Regions from separate parts of the Baekduia sp. genome, predicted to be linked through region 1. Evidence: riboswitches for the same ligand, from Rfam matches in the RefSeq annotation. Region 1 holds a riboswitch; the other holds the start of a gene.
What was found. Region 1 has a riboswitch for cyclic di-AMP ahead of VGO10_RS11770 (transglycosylase family protein). Riboswitches for the same ligand answer to the same signal wherever they lie in the genome.
Positions count from the first base shown of each region.

Region 2: it holds a riboswitch for cyclic di-AMP, as region 1 does, so the genes downstream of both, VGO10_RS20975 (septal ring lytic transglycosylase RlpA family protein) here and VGO10_RS11770 (transglycosylase family protein) in region 1, are expected to answer to the same signal.

Region 1 covers NZ_DASYJG010000049.1:16,251-24,001, reverse strand. Annotated here, with positions in the region: gene VGO10_RS11785 (serine/threonine-protein kinase) at 1-197, shown strand, start outside; gene VGO10_RS11780 (PASTA domain-containing protein) at 194-739, opposite strand; gene VGO10_RS11775 (hypothetical protein) at 955-1,218, opposite strand; gene VGO10_RS11770 (transglycosylase family protein) at 1,343-2,017, opposite strand; cyclic di-AMP (ydaO/yuaA leader) riboswitch at 2,028-2,189, opposite strand; gene ftsH (ATP-dependent zinc metalloprotease FtsH) at 2,295-4,325, shown strand; gene VGO10_RS11760 (hypothetical protein) at 4,425-5,765, shown strand; gene VGO10_RS11755 (hypothetical protein) at 5,881-6,105, shown strand; gene VGO10_RS11750 (CAP domain-containing protein) at 6,165-6,758, shown strand; gene VGO10_RS11745 (helix-turn-helix domain-containing protein) at 6,742-7,751, opposite strand, start outside.
Region 2 covers NZ_DASYJG010000098.1:92,360-100,110, forward strand. Annotated here, with positions in the region: gene VGO10_RS20965 (alpha/beta hydrolase) at 1-397, opposite strand, end outside; gene dinB (DNA polymerase IV) at 409-1,500, opposite strand; gene VGO10_RS20975 (septal ring lytic transglycosylase RlpA family protein) at 1,673-2,257, opposite strand; cyclic di-AMP (ydaO/yuaA leader) riboswitch at 2,386-2,583, opposite strand; gene VGO10_RS20980 (amidohydrolase family protein) at 2,662-3,798, opposite strand; gene VGO10_RS20985 (RNA polymerase sigma factor) at 3,830-4,378, opposite strand; gene VGO10_RS20990 (wax ester/triacylglycerol synthase family O-acyltransferase) at 4,574-6,016, shown strand; gene VGO10_RS20995 (NAD+ synthase) at 6,058-7,751, shown strand, end outside.

The DNA.
Region 1 (7,751 bases):
AGTTCGCCACGAGCAAGATCCAGCACTACGCGCTCGACAACCTGAAGGTCTCGGGCGGCACCGCCGGCCGCGCTGAGGGCCGCTACACCGTGACGCGCGACGGCGCACCGCCGATCACCGGCCGGATCGTCTTCGGCGTCATCCGCCGCGACGGCAAGGCCGCGATCGACCTGATCGCGACCGAGCCGCGGGCCTAGCAGCGGCGCGCGAGCTGCACGACCACCGTCGACCCCGGATCGACGTGGGCGCCGGCGCTCGGGTCGGTCGCACAGACCTCGGGCTTGCCGCCGAGCAGTTCGTCGAAGAAGCCGCCGTTGGTGGTCTGCAGATCGCCTTCGAGATGGGCGTCGGCCAGCGCGGACTTGGCGTCGTCGGCGCTGAGGCCGACGAGGTCGGGGACCACGACGTCGACGACGCGACGGACCCGCACGGCGGTCAGCGCCGGGCGAGCGCGGCCGGCGCTGGCGAGGACGTCGACGACGTTGACGCCGGGTTCGACGCTGATCTGCGCGCTCCAGGCGCCACCGCTCACCTGCGCGCGCTCGCCGCGCACCGTGACGGTCGCGCTCGCCGGTCTCACGGTCCCACGGACCTCCACGCTCGCCGTCCGCACCGTCCCGAGATCCTGCGGCGCGGTGACCTGCAGGCGCACGGGTGCGACCGGCTTGGCCGGCTTGTCGCCACCACAGGCGCCGAGCAGGAGGGCGCACGCTGCGCCGGTGAGGAGGGAGAGCCGCATGCGTCGAGGTCGCCGGTGCAGCACACCGAACCCCACCAGTATGCGACAGCGCCCGCCCGTCGTTAACTCCCGAAGCCCCCTGCTGGCACAGAGGGCTTCGGATGAGGAAGGTCAAACATGAGCGGAGGAGGAGGGTGCTACACGCTCACTCCAGTAGTCGGCAGCCGCCCGCACAGACTTGAGATGGGCCGGGCGCGATGTGGCCGGGCGGTGGCTCAGTCCGCCGCGCCGTTGGACGCCGGCACGAGCCGGACCGTCCGGCGGCCGCCGGCCAGGGCGCGCTGCCATGGGCCGACGCCGTCGAGATCCTGGCCGGCGTCGAGCAGCAGCGCCGCCAGCGTCAGCGCCTCGTCGCGCGGCTGCGGCGGCGAGGCGTAGGCGCGGTCATGGCGACCCGTCAGCCCCGGGCTGAAGCGATCGTCGACCTCGACCGTGAACGACGGGCCGAGCGTCAGGGAGAGCTGGTCGGGAGCGGACACCGCGCGCAAGCGTCGCAGGTGCGCGACGCTTGCGCCACGTGGACGAGCGGCCTCCGCAGCACTCGACGACACCGAACCCGCGATATGCGCGGGTTCGGTGTCGCTCAGCGATCGATCCCAGGGATCATCTGCCGCAGGCCGGCCAGGGCGTGGTGCCCTGCGCCGCCAGCAGCGCCGCGGCGCGCCGATCCTGCTCGGCCTCGGGCGCGGCGGCGGGGTCGCCGCTGCCGCCCATCGCCCGCCACGTCGCGCGGGTGAACTGGTACTTGCCGCGGTACTGCCCATCGGCGGAGATCGCCGTCGGATCGCCGCCGGACTCGCACCGGGCGATCCGACCCAGCGTCGCGGAGTCCGGTCCGACCGCGGAGGCGACCGCCTCCGGCCCAGCGCTGCTCGCCGGCGCCGCCGTCCCGGACGGCAGCTTCATCGCGCCCGCCGTCTGCGGGCCGACGATCCCGTCGACCGTCAGGCCGTGGGCGCGCTGGAAGGAGCGCACGGCGCGCGCGGTCGCCGCCGAGAAGCGGCCGGTCTGCCCGATGCCGAGCGCCGCCTGCAGGGCGGAGACGGCGCTGCCGGACGAACCGGCGCTCAGCGTGCTCGGGACCGGCGCTTGCGCGCTGGTCTGCGCCAGCGCCAGCGGGCCGCCCAGCGCCAGCACGGCGCCGAGGATCGCCACCGAGCTGCTGCCGCCGCGGCGTCGCCGTCGGCGGAGGACCGCCAGCCGTTGCGCCACAGCGGTCCGGCGCGCACGCGAGCGTTCCATGGACGCCTGGCAGGCGCGTTCGATCTCGTAGATCACGAAGGGTGCTTCCTTTGCTCTTCACGCCTACGGGGTTAGCTGACGGGCTCGCGCTGTAGAGCTGCGCTACGCCACAGATGTGGCGATTCGCCCCGGGACCCGCTCACGCGGATCCAGTTGGGTCCCCCGCTCCCGGCGACACGGCGCCACCGGGACTCGGCTGGTGTACAGCCGTGTAGGGAAGCACATCGGCACGACACATGCTGGGTGACAGAACGTTCGGGACCGAGCCGTCGGCGAGCCGCGCCGTCCTGGTTCGTACACTGCGCCCCAGCGCATGCCACCAGAGCCAGAAGCACCCCGCCGCAGGGATGACCGCCAGCCAACGCCGTGGCGGGTCGAGGGCGGACCGACCGAGAAGAAGCAGGGCCCGATGGGCATGCCACGCCCTCCCGGAGGCCGCCGCTTCCTCTACTTCGTCGTCGCCGTGCTGGCTTTGAACGTCCTGTTCGGCTTCCTGGTCCCCAGCCAGCCGAACCGGATCTCGGTGCCTTATACGCAGTTCCTCAACGAGGTCGACAAGAACAACGTCCGCGAGGTCACCTCCAAGGGGGATGACATCCAGGGCGTCTTCAAGGTCAAGGTCGACCCGCAGGACTCCAAGCACGAGTCCGAGACCAAGTTCAAGACCTTCCGTCCGGCCTTCGCGCCGACCAACGAGACGCTGCTCGCCCAGCTGCAGGCCAAGGGCGTCATCGTCAACGCCAAGCCACTGGACAACGGCCGCTCGCTGTGGGCCGACATCCTGCTCTTCTTCGGCCCGACGCTGCTGATCGTCGGCCTCTTCATCGTCATCGCCCGCCGCGCGGGTGGCGGCGCCGCCGGCCTGTCGGGCCTCGGCCGCTCGCGGGCCAAGCGCTATGACTCGGCCAGCACGTCGCGCACGACCTTCGCCGACGTCGCCGGCATCGACGAGGCCGAGGATGAGCTCGAAGAGGTCGTCGACTTCCTCAAGAACCCCGACAAGTACCGCTCGCTCGGGGCGATGATCCCGAAGGGCGTGCTGCTGAGCGGCCAGCCCGGCACGGGCAAGACGCTCCTGGCCCGCGCGGTCGCCGGCGAGGCCGACGTGCCGTTCTTCTCCATCTCGGCGTCGGAGTTCATCGAGATGGTCGTCGGCGTCGGCGCCTCCCGCGTCCGCGATCTCTTCACGCAGGCCAAGGCCGCGGCGCCGTCGATCATCTTCATCGACGAGCTCGACGCGATCGGCCGCCAGCGCGGCGGCGGCGCATCGCTCGGCGGCCACGACGAGCGCGAGCAGACGCTCAACCAGATCCTCACCGAGATGGACGGCTTCACGGGCTCTGAAGGCGTCATCGTCCTGGCCTCGACCAACCGACCTGATGTCCTTGACGCTGCGCTGCTGCGCCCCGGCCGCTTCGACCGCCGCGTCACCGTCAACCCGCCCGACGTCGAGGGCCGCGAGAAGATCCTCGAGGTCCACACGCGCTCGGTGCCGCTGGCTGACGACGTCGACCTCAAGGGCCTGGCCGCGACGACGCCCGGGATGGTCGGCGCCGACCTGCGCAACCTCGTCAACGAGGCCGCGCTCGGCGCCGCCAAGTCGGGGCACAAGGCGGTCGAGTCCGCCGACTTCTACAACGCCTTCGAGAAGATCGTCCTCGGCACCGAGCGGCGCATCACCCTCAGCCGCGAGGAGCGCGAGCGCACCGCCTACCACGAGGGCGGCCATGCGCTGCTGGGCATGCTCGAGCCGGGCGCCGACCCGGTCCGCAAGGTCTCGATCGTCCCGCGCGGGCGCGCGCTCGGCGTGACGTTCCAGTCGCCCGAGAGCGACCGCTACGGGTACGACACGGCCTACCTGCTGGGCCGGATCACCGGCGCGCTGGGCGGCCGCGCGGCCGAGGAGATCGTGTACGGGTCGGTCACCACCGGCGCCGAGTCCGACCTCCAGCAGGTCACCCAGATCGCGCGCTCGATGGTCGGCCGCTGGGGCATGTCGGACGCGATCGGCCTGGTCACCGTCATCTCCGACGAGCCGCAGTACCCCGGGACCGATCCGGCTTCCGAGGAGACGCGCGAGCTGATCGACCGCGAGGTCCGTCGGATCGTCGAGGAGTGCTACGTCCGCGCCGTCGACCAGCTACGCGAGAACCGCGAGCGGCTCGACGGGCTGGCCGCCAAGCTGCTGGAGCGTGAGACGCTCGACCAGGACGCGGCGTACGAGGCGGCCGGATACGAGCGTGGCAGCGCGCCGGGCGACCGGCCGCCGCACGGGATGCTCAAGGAGCCGTCGGTGCGCAGCGCGCCGGCGCTCGACGCGGCGCCGAGCGACAACGCCACCTAGCTCCGCGCAACTTCCACGCACCCCGGGCCGTTCTCCTCACACGGCCTCGGGGTCATGTGAAGTCCTCCCAGATGAGATGCCCCGGGGCCGTCTTCTCCCATGTCCCGACACGCCCTCCCAGGGGCGGCGCTGGCCGCTGCCCTCCTGCTCTGCGTCGCCTGCGCGGCGCCCACCGCCCGAGCTTCAAGCCGCGCGCCGATGTACTTCGACGCCGGCACGGCTGCAGTGCACGACGAGACGCGCGACGCCACCCTAGCCCGCCTCGACGCCCTCGGCGTGCGCGCGCTGCGCCTGACGCTCGTCTGGGCCGCCGTCGCGCCGGACGCCGGCAGCGCCGTGCGCCCGACCTTCGACGCCGCCGATCCCAATGCCTATAACTGGGGTGGCTACGGGCGCCTCGTCGACGCTGTACACGCACGCGGCTGGCGCGTGCTGATCACCTTCAGCGCCCCGGCACCGAAGTGGGCGACCGCGGCGCGCACCGACCAGGTCACCCGCCCCAGCGCTCCGGAGCTCGGTGCGTTCGCCACCGCCGCCGGGCGCCGCTTCGGGGACGCCGTCGACGCCTGGGGCATGTGGAACGAGCCCAACCACCCGCGCTTCCTCAAGCCGCAGTACGTCAACGGCAAGCCGGCCGCGCCGGCGCTCTACCGCGGGTTGCACCTGGCCGCGGTGCGTGGCCTGGAAGCCGCCGGCCAGAGCGAGGACACCATGTTGGGCGGCGAGACGGCACCGGGTGGCGACCGCAAGCGATCCGTCCCGCCGCTGCAGTTCCTGCGTGGCGTCTATTGCGCGGGCTGCACCAAGCTGCGCATCGACGGCTGGGCCCACCACCCCTACGCCAACCGACGCGGCCCGTTCTACGTCCCGCCCGATCGCGACAACGTGACCGTCGGCGTCATGGGGAGACTGGAGACCGCGCTCACCCGTGCAGCCCATCGCAAGCTTCCGGTCTGGGTGACGGAGTTCGGCGTGCAGAGCACGCCCGACACGACGCTCGGCGTGCCGCTCGCTCAGCAGGCCGAGTACCGCTCGATCTCCGAGCGGATCCTGCGTGCCGACCCGCGGATCGCCGCGACCGCCCAGTACTTACTCACCGATGACACGGCGCTCAGCGGCTTTCAGTCCGGGCTGATGACGGCATCCGGACGCGCCAAGCCGAGCTTCGACGAGTTCCGCATGCCCTTGACCGTCCGGCGCAGCGGTGCGATGGCGCTGCTCTGGGGCCTCATCCGGCCGGCCGACGGCGCGACACGCGTCGAGGTCCTCGCCCGGGATCGCAACAGCGCGCACGCCACGGCAGTGGCAACGCGGCCCACCGACGCCGGCGGCACATGGACCGCACGGCTGCCGTGGCGCGCCGGCCGGACATGGCGCGTGCGCTGGACGGCCCCCGACGGAGCCACCTACGTCGGCCCGCCGGTTCGGGTGTACGGATAACCGCAGCGCAGGACACCGGCCCGCCCCCACGAAGTGAGACATCCGATTCGGTTGGATGAGCGTAACCCCACGTGCAGAAGCGCGTTCCCGGGGTACACCTCCCAACTGCATCGACATGCCCACCCAAATCCCGACCATGTACGCCACCGAAGTCCGCCACCATCTGATGCTCCTCGGCGAGGAGCGCGTGCTCGCGCACGAGGCCGGGCTGGACCACGACCGCGCCTACATGGCCGACCTCGAGGACGAGATCGCCACTTACCGGTCGGCCTACATGGGCGCCGTCATCACCGAGATCGCGATGCTTCGCGCGCGGCTCGACGGACCTCTTCAGGGTTAGCCAAACCTCCTCGTACGGTAAGGCTCTTGGTTATGAGAGCCGTGCCAGAATCCGGTGGCGTGCGTGGGTCAGCCCTCATCGCGGTCGCGGCGCTGTCCTTTGCCGCCGGCAGCCCCACCGCCTCCGCGGCGGATGCTCCTGCCTGCGCCGGCGCCGACCAGACGCCGGCAACGCTGACGGTCACCCAGACACGCAGCGCGATCAGCTGCTTGCTCAACGCCGCCCGCGGCCCCGCGGCGTCGCTGCGGCCCGACGCCCGGCTCGCCCGCGCCGCCCAGCGCTTCGCCCGCGCGCTCGATCCCGCCAAGCCGCTGACCCACGACGGCCACGGCGGGACATCGCCGCTGGACCGGATCGCCGCGGTCGGCTATCCGCGTGGCGGCTCCTTCTCGGCGGCCGAGACGCTCGGGCGCTCGAATGGGTCACTCGCAACCCCGGCGCGGCGAGTCAAGAACTGGCTGGCGTCAGCAAGCACGCGCCGGCTGCTGACCAGCACGCGCTACCGCGACGTCGGCATCGGCGTGGTGACGCGCGGCGCCGTGACGACGTTCGTCGTCGAGGTGGCGGCGCGGCGCGCTGCCGCGCAATCCGGGTCGGCAGGAGCTGCCCATGGCAGCTCTCAGCGACCCGGATCCTTCACGTCGTCGCGCTGACGGCGGGCGCCGAGGCGCGCAGCGCCAGCGCGAGCTCGAAGCGCGCGTCGGGATCGTCGAGACGCTCGCCGAACAGCTCGCGCAGTTGAGCCATCCGGTAGCGGACGGTCTGCGGATGCACGTGCAGGCGCTCGGCGACACGTGAGACCTGGCCCGGCTCGTCGAGCCACGCGCGCAACGTCTCGACGAGCTTGTCGCGCGCGCCCGCGCGGAGGTCGTCGAGCGGCGCGAGCGCGCGAGCGGCGAGGTCGGCGGCGAGCGCACCGTCGCCGTGCAGCAGCAACGCCGGGAGATGCTCGTCGCTGAGCAGCGGGCTGGCGGGTGGCAGGAGGTCAAGCTCCTGGAGGCCGAAGGCCGCCTGCGCGCGGGCCAGCGAGCCGGCGGCGCGCTCCAGCGCGACGGTCGGGCCGAGCGCCGCGGGCGTGCCGTTGAGCGCGGCGGTCAGCTCGGCGCGGCGGCCGGGCGCGCCGGGGTCGGGGATGAAGGCGAGCGTCAGCTCGTGGTCGGCGGCGGCGATCGTCTCGCCGCCCAGGCGTGAGGCGAGACGATCGGCATCGGGCGTGCGGACGACGAGGCCGGCGACGGTCGCAGGCCGCGGCCAGATGGCGAGCTGCGCCAGATCGCGCACCTCCTCGGCGCCGGCGTCGTCGCGCGCCAGCAGACGGACGAGCGCGCGACGGCGGCGCTGGCGCTCGGCCAGCGTGGCCGACTGCTCCGCGGCGTAGCCCTCGACCGACTCGGCCGAGATCCGGTCGATGTAGGAGAAGATCGCGGTCGCCAGGCGGTAGAGCGTCTCGGGATCGAAGCCCGCGGCCTGGCCGGCGGCGACGCAGCGCTCCCAGGCCAGGCGCGCGCCGAGGCGGTAGGCGCTGAGCAGCGCGTCCAGCGAGCGGCCGGCGCGCATCTCGCCGCGGCCGAGCGCGACGTAGATGGCGCGGAAGCCGGGATCCTCGTCGGCGGTCGGGTCGATGACCGTCTCGACGAAGCGCCCCA
Region 2 (7,751 bases), on a different contig from region 1:
TCGACTGGGGCGCCACCACGGAGTCCGGACCGCCGCAGTAGGTGCAGCCCAGCGCGAGCGTCCGGATCCGCTCCGGATGGTGCAGCGCGAGCTCCTGGGCAACCATGCCGCCCATCGAGATGCCGAGCACGTGCGCGCTCTCCCAGCCGAGCTCGTCGAGCAGACCCGCGGCGTCCTGCGCGAGATCGGCGATCGAGAACGGCTCGTCGACGCGGTCGCTGCGGCCGATGCCGCGGTGGTCGTAGGCGACGGTGTCGAAGTCGCGCGCCAGGTCGGTGGCAAACGGCTCGCCCCAGGAGAGGTGCGTGCCGCTCATGCCCTGGATCAACAGCAGCGGCTCACCGGACCCGCTGCGCTGATGGAAGAGGCGGCGGCCGCCGACGGTCAGATGCGACATGACGAAGGACGCTACCCGACGGCGAAGAGCACGAGCTGGCCCGGCGGGATCTCATGCGGCGTGGCCACCGCCACCTCCTCCTCGACACCTTCGAAGCCCGCAACGCGCACGCCGAGCAACCGCACCGGCCGCGGCGGCGCGTACTCGCGAAAGAGCTCCAGCGCGACGGCGATGATCGTCGCCTCGTCGTTGATGTAGGCGTCGATCGACCGCGCACGCGTCACGGTCGTCCAGTCGTCGAGGCGGACCTTGATCGCGACCGTGCGCCCGCGCGTCTGGGCGCGCTGCAGCCCCTCGGCCAGCCGCTTGGACTGCCCGCGCAGGATCGACTCCAGCTCGGCGTGGTCGGCGACGTCGACATCGAAGGTCGTCTCGACCGACCGCGACTTGGCCACGCGCGTCGTGACCAGCGGCGACTCGTCGTGCAGGTGCGCGCGACGGTGCAGGTCGTGGCCGTAGCGCTCGCCGAAGCGCTCCTGCAGCTCGACGACCGGCGCGTTCTGCAGCGCGCCGAGCGTCGCGTAGCCCATCTCAGCCAGCCGCGCCGCGGTCTTGGGGCCGATGCCCGGGACGATCCGCGGGGAGCGGTCGGCGATGTGGGCGGCGCACTGCTCGCGACCGATCGCCACGAAGCCCGCGGGCTTGCCGAGGTCAGAAGCGATCTTGGCGACCAGCCGGTTGGGCGCGATCCCGGCCGAGATCTGGATGCCGGTCTGCTCCTTGACCGCGGCGATCAACTCGCGCAAGAAAGGCAGCGGCTTGTCGATGCCGGTGAGATCGGCGTAGGCCTCGTCGATCCCGGCTTGTTGGAGGACATCGACACGCTCGCGCACGAGGCCCCAGACCTCGCGCGACTTCTCGGAGTAGGCCTGGTGGTCGGGCGGGATCGTCACCGCCTGCGGGCAGCGCCGCCGCGCCTCGGCCGCGCTCATCGCCGAGCCGACGCCGAACTTGCGCGCCTCATAGGACGCGGTCGTGACGACCGCACGCGGGCCAGTGCCGGCGACGATCACCGGCAGCCCCTTGAGCTCCGGCCGCCGCTGCAGCTCGACCGACGCGAAGAACGCATCGCAGTCGAGGTGAGCTATGACGCGCTTCGCCACCCGTCAAAGGTACGCGGCGCACCCGACGCGCCCACCCCACCATGCGTCGAGGGACGACTGCACCACGCCCTCGGGGTTCAGTCGTCCCTCGATGACCCAAAGGGTGCATCGAGGGACGACTTTGGGGTCCTCAGGACCCACAGTCGTCCCTCGACGGCCCAGGGTGATGCCGCTAGCGCGTGGTGAGAACCGTGCCGGTCGAGCCGAAGCCGAGCTTGGCCTTCGTCGCGGCGGTCAGGTCGAACTCGCGGGCGCCCACGTAGGGGCCGCGGTCGACGACCGGCACGCGCACGGTACGGCCGCGGTAATGCAGCGTGACCTTCGTGCCGCACGGCAGCGACTTGTTGGCGACGCCGAGCGTGCCGGGCGTCAGCGTGCCGCCGCAGGCGAGGTGGCCGCCGTAGAGGCCGGGGCCGTACCACGAGGCGAGCGCCCGGCGGTAGATGCGGGCCGTGCCCGCCAGGTGGCGCGACGAGGACAGCTCGCGCGTGCCGCCGAAGTGGACGCGCACGCGCTTGGTGCCGGTGCGCGCCGCGCGCCAGACCAAGACGTAGCGGCCGTGGCGATCGGTGCGATCGTGGTCGACCGTCCTCCACCCGCCACTGCCCTTGGCCAGCTGCAGCGAGACGGCGCGGCCGGCGCCCGCCGGGCGCAGGGCGCCACGGACGACGATGCTGTTGCCCGCCATGACCGTGCGCCGCACGCTCCTGACGGTCAGCGAGGACGACGCCTTGATCGCGACAGGCGTCGCGGCCAAGGTGGGCGCTAATGGAGACTGCGTATCGGAGCTCGCGACGGACGGACCCGCCGCGACGATGGTCGTGCTGAGAAGCGCGCTCGTGAGACCCGAAGCGCGCAGGTTCTTGAGCCTCAAGGAGAGGCACCTCCTACGTGATCAGCGCCTGCGGGGTTAGCTGTCGGGCTCGCGACAAGCCGCGGCGCGTGCATCGGGCACGCGTCGGTCAATCGCTACGGGGCCAGTGGGCCCCGACTCGCCCCAGCCGGTCGGATCGCACTCACGACCGGCAGATGGGTCCCCCGCCCGTCTCCGATCAGGCGGAGACGGTTCGGCGTTCGAACAAGTGTTCGTTCAGACTATCCCGAGACCCGGGCCGCTGTGTGAACCGGGTCACACAACCAGCGGTCAGCCATTGACAGCTGTCAGGCCGAGAGCAGGGCCTCGGCGGTGCCCGCCAAGACCATCGCGGCCAGCGCGGGGTACAAGCTCGCGAACGGATGCATCCCCTCCGCCATGCGCTGCTGGGACACCGCGATGTAGCGATCCATCTCATTCAGCACTTCACGATGCTGCGCACCGTCAGGCGCCTGGCAGGCCAAGCGCGCCAGCGAGAACGCCTGGGTCGCATCACCCTGGAGGAACGTGACCTGCACGGCCGTGGCCACGTAGCTGATCACCCGCTCGAAGCTGAGCACGCGGGCGCCGAGGTTGCCCGTGCCCGCCGCCGGGCCCAGGTCCAGGAGGTCGTCACCGGCGAGCACCCGCTCGATCTGACCGCCGGCGATCACCGCAGCCTGCTCGGGCGTCAGCCCGACCGCCCGCGCGCAGCGCAGCATCAGCAGCGCCGGATACCGCGGCCCGCCGTACGGCATGTCCGAGGCGTACAAGATCTGCCCGGGCGGCACGGTGGCAAACAGCGTCAGCATGTCGCTCACGTGCCACCACGACGTGTCGAACAGGATGTTCGGCAGTCGGCCCACGTGCGGCGCCAGCAGCCCCAAGTCGCTGATGCCGGCGTGCGCGAGGATCAGCCGGGCGCCCGGATGCTCGGTCGCCAGGTGCACGATCGGGTCGCCGAGGTCAGGGATCCCGCGGCCGGCGTGAAAGAGCACCGGCAGCCGGTGCTCTCCGGCCAGCGCGACGAGCTCCTCGACAACCGGGTGCGGGAGCACGAAGCCATCGCTGCGCGGATGGAGCTTGAAGCCCCGGGCGCCGGCCGCCAGACAGCGGCGCGCCTCCTCCATCGCATCGGGCGCCTTGGGATCGATGCGCGCCAGCGGGACGAGCCGACCATCAGATTCCGCACACGAGCGCAGGACCCAGTCGTTAGGCCCGCGATAGCCGTCGGGCTCCTGCATGGCGAAGACCAGCGCGCGCTGCTGGCCGGCCGCATCCAGCGCCGCGATCAGCTCTTCTGGATCGGCCTCAAAGCCATCGGGATCGTGATGGCCGATGTGGGTGTGGGCGTCGAACCAGGAAACGCTTTCCCCCAGCCACGCAAGCTCGCGCGACCACAGCTCGACGAGGACGTCTTCGAAGGGCAGACCGACCACCGGCACGGTGCGCACCCTACCCGAGTGGTCAACGGCGTTAGGCGGCTACGCCGTCCTCCGCGCGCAGCGACCCCAGTTCGGCGCGCAGGCGGGCGAGCCCGAGGCGGATCCGACTCTTGGCGGTGCCGAGCGGCACGCCGGCGCGCGTCGCGATCTGGTCGGCGGTCAGCCCGCCCCAGTAAGCGAGCACCAGCGCCTCGCGCTGGGAGTTGGGCAGGCGGCCGAGCGCGGCGCGGACGTCGGAGCGGTCGGCCGAGGCAAGCGCCAGGTGATCGGGCTGCAAATCGGCGCCGCGGGAGACGTCATGGGCGACGACGACCTTCAAGCGATCCTCGGCCCGCCCGGAGGCCTGCCCCTCGCGCCAGACATCGACCGCGCGACTGCGGGCCATCAGCCGCAGGTAGCTGCCGACCTCGCCGCGGCCGGCGTCGAACTTCTGCGGGTTGCGCCAGACGCGCAGAAAGACGTCCTGGACGACATCCTGGGCCGCCGCCGAACTGCCCAGCACGCGGTGGGCGGTCGCGTGGACGCTGCGCCGGTGCTCGTCGTAGATGCGGCCGAAGATGACGGGATCGCTGAGGTCCATCGCTACGTGCTCCAAGTCCGGAGAGGGGTCAGACGGAGAGGGTCTACCCGTGCCACCAGCACCTTACACACGATGTTGAAGGTTAGCAAAGCCTGTGTAGAACCTGTGTGCAGACACCCTGCAAGAACCTGCCTTTCGCGCCGTCGTCCACGACCGCCTTGCGGCCTCCCCCATGCGGCTGCCACCATCCGTCACGTGCCCGCCCGGCTGACCGCTCTCGACTCGTCCTTCCTCCACCTCGAAGACGGTGGCGCCCACATGCACGTGGCTGCCGTCATGACCTTCGACGGGCCGCCGCCGGCCTACGACGACCTCGTCGAGGCGATCGCATCGCGGCTGCACCTGGTCCCGCGCTACCGCCAGCGGCTCGCGTTCGTGCCGCTCGGCCAAGGCCGCCCGCGCTGGGTCGACGACCCGCACTTCAACCCCAACTACCACATCCGCCACGCGGCGCTGCCCGCCCCGGGCTCCGACGATGAGCTCAAGCGCCTGGCCGCGCGGATCTTCGGCCAGCGCATGGACCGCAGCAAGCCGCTGTGGGAGATCCTGCTCGTCGAGGGCCTCGCCGAGGACCGCTTTGCGATCCTCTCCAAGACCCACCACGCGCTGGTCGACGGCGTCAGCGGCGTCGACGTCGTCTCGGTCCTCTTCGACACCGCGGCCGACCCGACGCCCGTCTCGCAGCCCGCCGCGCCGTGGCTGCCGCGCCCGGTGCCGACGAGCACCGAGCTGCTGGCCGAGGCGCTGCTGGAGCGCACGACCGTCCCGGCCGAGGCCGTCCGCGGCCTGCGCGCGCTGACCCGCGCACCACGCCAGGTCGCCGGGCGGCTCGTCGATGGCGTCGCCGGCCTCGGGTCGATGGCGCGCGCCGGCCTGAGCCCCGCCCCGCGTTCGCCGCTGAACGTCCCGATCGGCCCGCACCGGCGCTACACGTGGGTCGACGCCGACCTCGCGCGCTTCAAGGCCATCAAGTCGGCGCTGGGCGGCACGGTCAACGACGTCGTGCTGACGGCGGTCTCGCTGGCGCTGGGTCGCTGGATGCGCGGGCGCGGCGAGGCGACCGACGATCTCGAGCTGCGCGCGATGGTCCCGGTGTCGGTCCGTGCCGAGGCCGAGAACGGCGCGCTCGGCAACCGCGTGGCGACGATGTGGGCGCCCTTGCCGGTCGGCGTGCGCGACCCGCGCGACGCCTTCGCCCAGGTGCACGAGGCGATGAAGGACCTCAAGGAGTCCGGGCAGGCCGTCGGCGCCGAGACGCTCACGCAGCTGGCCGACTTCGCACCGCCGACGATCATGAGCCAGGCCGCGCGGCTGCAGGCCCGCCAGCGCTTCTTCAACCTCGTGGTCACCAACGTGCCCGGGCCGCAGGTGGAGCTCTTCCTGCTCGGCCGACGCATGCGCGGCCTCTACCCCGTCGTCCCGCTGGCCAAGAACCAGGCGCTCGGCATCGCGATCATGTCCTACAACGGGCGTCTCGGCTTCGGCCTGCTCGCCGACTTCGACGCGCTGCCCGACCTCGAGGAGATCGCCGAGCACCTCGAGAGCGCCATCGACGACCTCGCCGCGGCTGCCGGGGCCGACGAGCGCCTCGGTCGCACCGGCCCGCGCCGGCGCCCCACGCCGGTCGCGAGCTCCTGAGCCATCGCACAGGCCGCACGGCCGGGTAGCGTCCAGCGCGCATGCGCCTCGCTCTGAGCCAGCTCAACCCCACCGTCGGCGACCTCGCCGGCAACGAGGCCGCGATCCGCGAAGGCATCGCGCGCGCCAAGGAGGCCGGCGCGCAGCTCGTCGCCTTCCCCGAGCTGGCGGTCACCGGCTACCCGCCGGAAGACCTGCTGCTCAAGGAGCACTTCCTGCGCGACGCGCGCGCGGCGGTCGAGCGGCTGGCCCAGGACGCCGACGGCATCGTCGCGCTCGTCGGCTTCCCCGAGCGCGCCGACGACGTCTACAACGCGCTCGCCGTCCTTGCCGACGGCCACGTCCAGGGCATCTACCGCAAGATGCGCCTGCCCAACTACGGCGTCTTCGACGAGGTGCGGTACTTCCAGGCCGGGACCGAGCCGGCGATCATCGAGGTCGACGGCGTGACGGTCGGCGTGACGATCTGCGAGGACGACTGGGTTCCCGATGGCCCGATCGTCGACGAGGCGCTGGCCGGCGCCGAGATCGTCGTCAACCTGTCGGCCTCGCCCTACCAGGCCGGCAAGCCCGCCGAGCGCGAGACGATGCTCAAGCAGCGCGCCCGCGACAACCTCACCGCGTTCGCCTTCTGCGCGATGGTCGGCGGTCAGGACGAGCTGGTCTTCGACGGCACGAGCGCGGTCTACGACCACCACGGCACCGTGGTCGCCCGCGCGCCGCAGTTCGCCGAGCACCTGCTGATCGCCGACGTCGACGCCCATGCTGCTCGTGCGGCGCGGCTGCGCGACACGCGCCCGCGCCTGGCCCGGCGCGTCGAGCACCGCCCCGTCGCCCACCTCGGGCGCTTCACCACCAGCGCCGGCCGCGCCGCCGAGCCCGCGCCCGCCGGCGAGGTGTATGACTTGCTCGACGCCGACGCCGAGGTCTACGCCGCGCTGGTCCTCGGCACGCGCGACTACGTGCGCAAGAACGGCTTCGAGCACGTCGTCTTCGGGCTCAGCGGCGGCGTCGACTCGACGCTGGTGGCGACCGTGGCCGTCGACGCGCTCGGGCCCGAGAAGGTGACCGCGGTGAGCATGCCCTCTCCGTTCTCGTCCTCGGGCACCAAGAGCGACGCCCGCGCGCTCGCCGAGAACCTCGGCATCGCGTTCCACGAGCTGTCGATCGCCGAGGCGATGGAGCTCTACGACGGCATCCTGGAACCCGTCTTCGGCGACCGCGAGAAGGACATCACCGAGGAGAACCTCCAGGCCCGCATCCGCGGCAACCTGCTGATGGCGATGTCCAACAAGTTCGGGTGGTTGGTCCTGACGACCGGCAACAAGTCCGAGATGTCGGTCGGCTACTCGACGCTCTACGGCGACAGCGCCGGCGGCTTCGCGGTCATCAAGGACTGCCCCAAGTTGTTGGTCTACCGCTTGGTCGACGTCCGCGCGCATCGCGACGAGCACTCCCCCATCCCGGAGTCGATCGTCACCCGCGCGCCGAGCGCCGAGCTGCGCCCCGACCAGAAGGACGAGGACTCGCTGCCGCCCTACGAGATCCTCGACGCGATCCTGCTCGGCTACGTCGAGGAGGACCTCGGCCGCGAGCAGCTGATCGCCCGCGGCCTGCCCGAAGCAGACGTCGACCGCGTCCTGCGCCTCGTCGACCTCGCCGAGTACAAGCGCCGCCAGCAGCCGCCCGGCATCAAGGTCACCTCCAAGGCCTTCGGCCGCGACCGCCGCGTGCC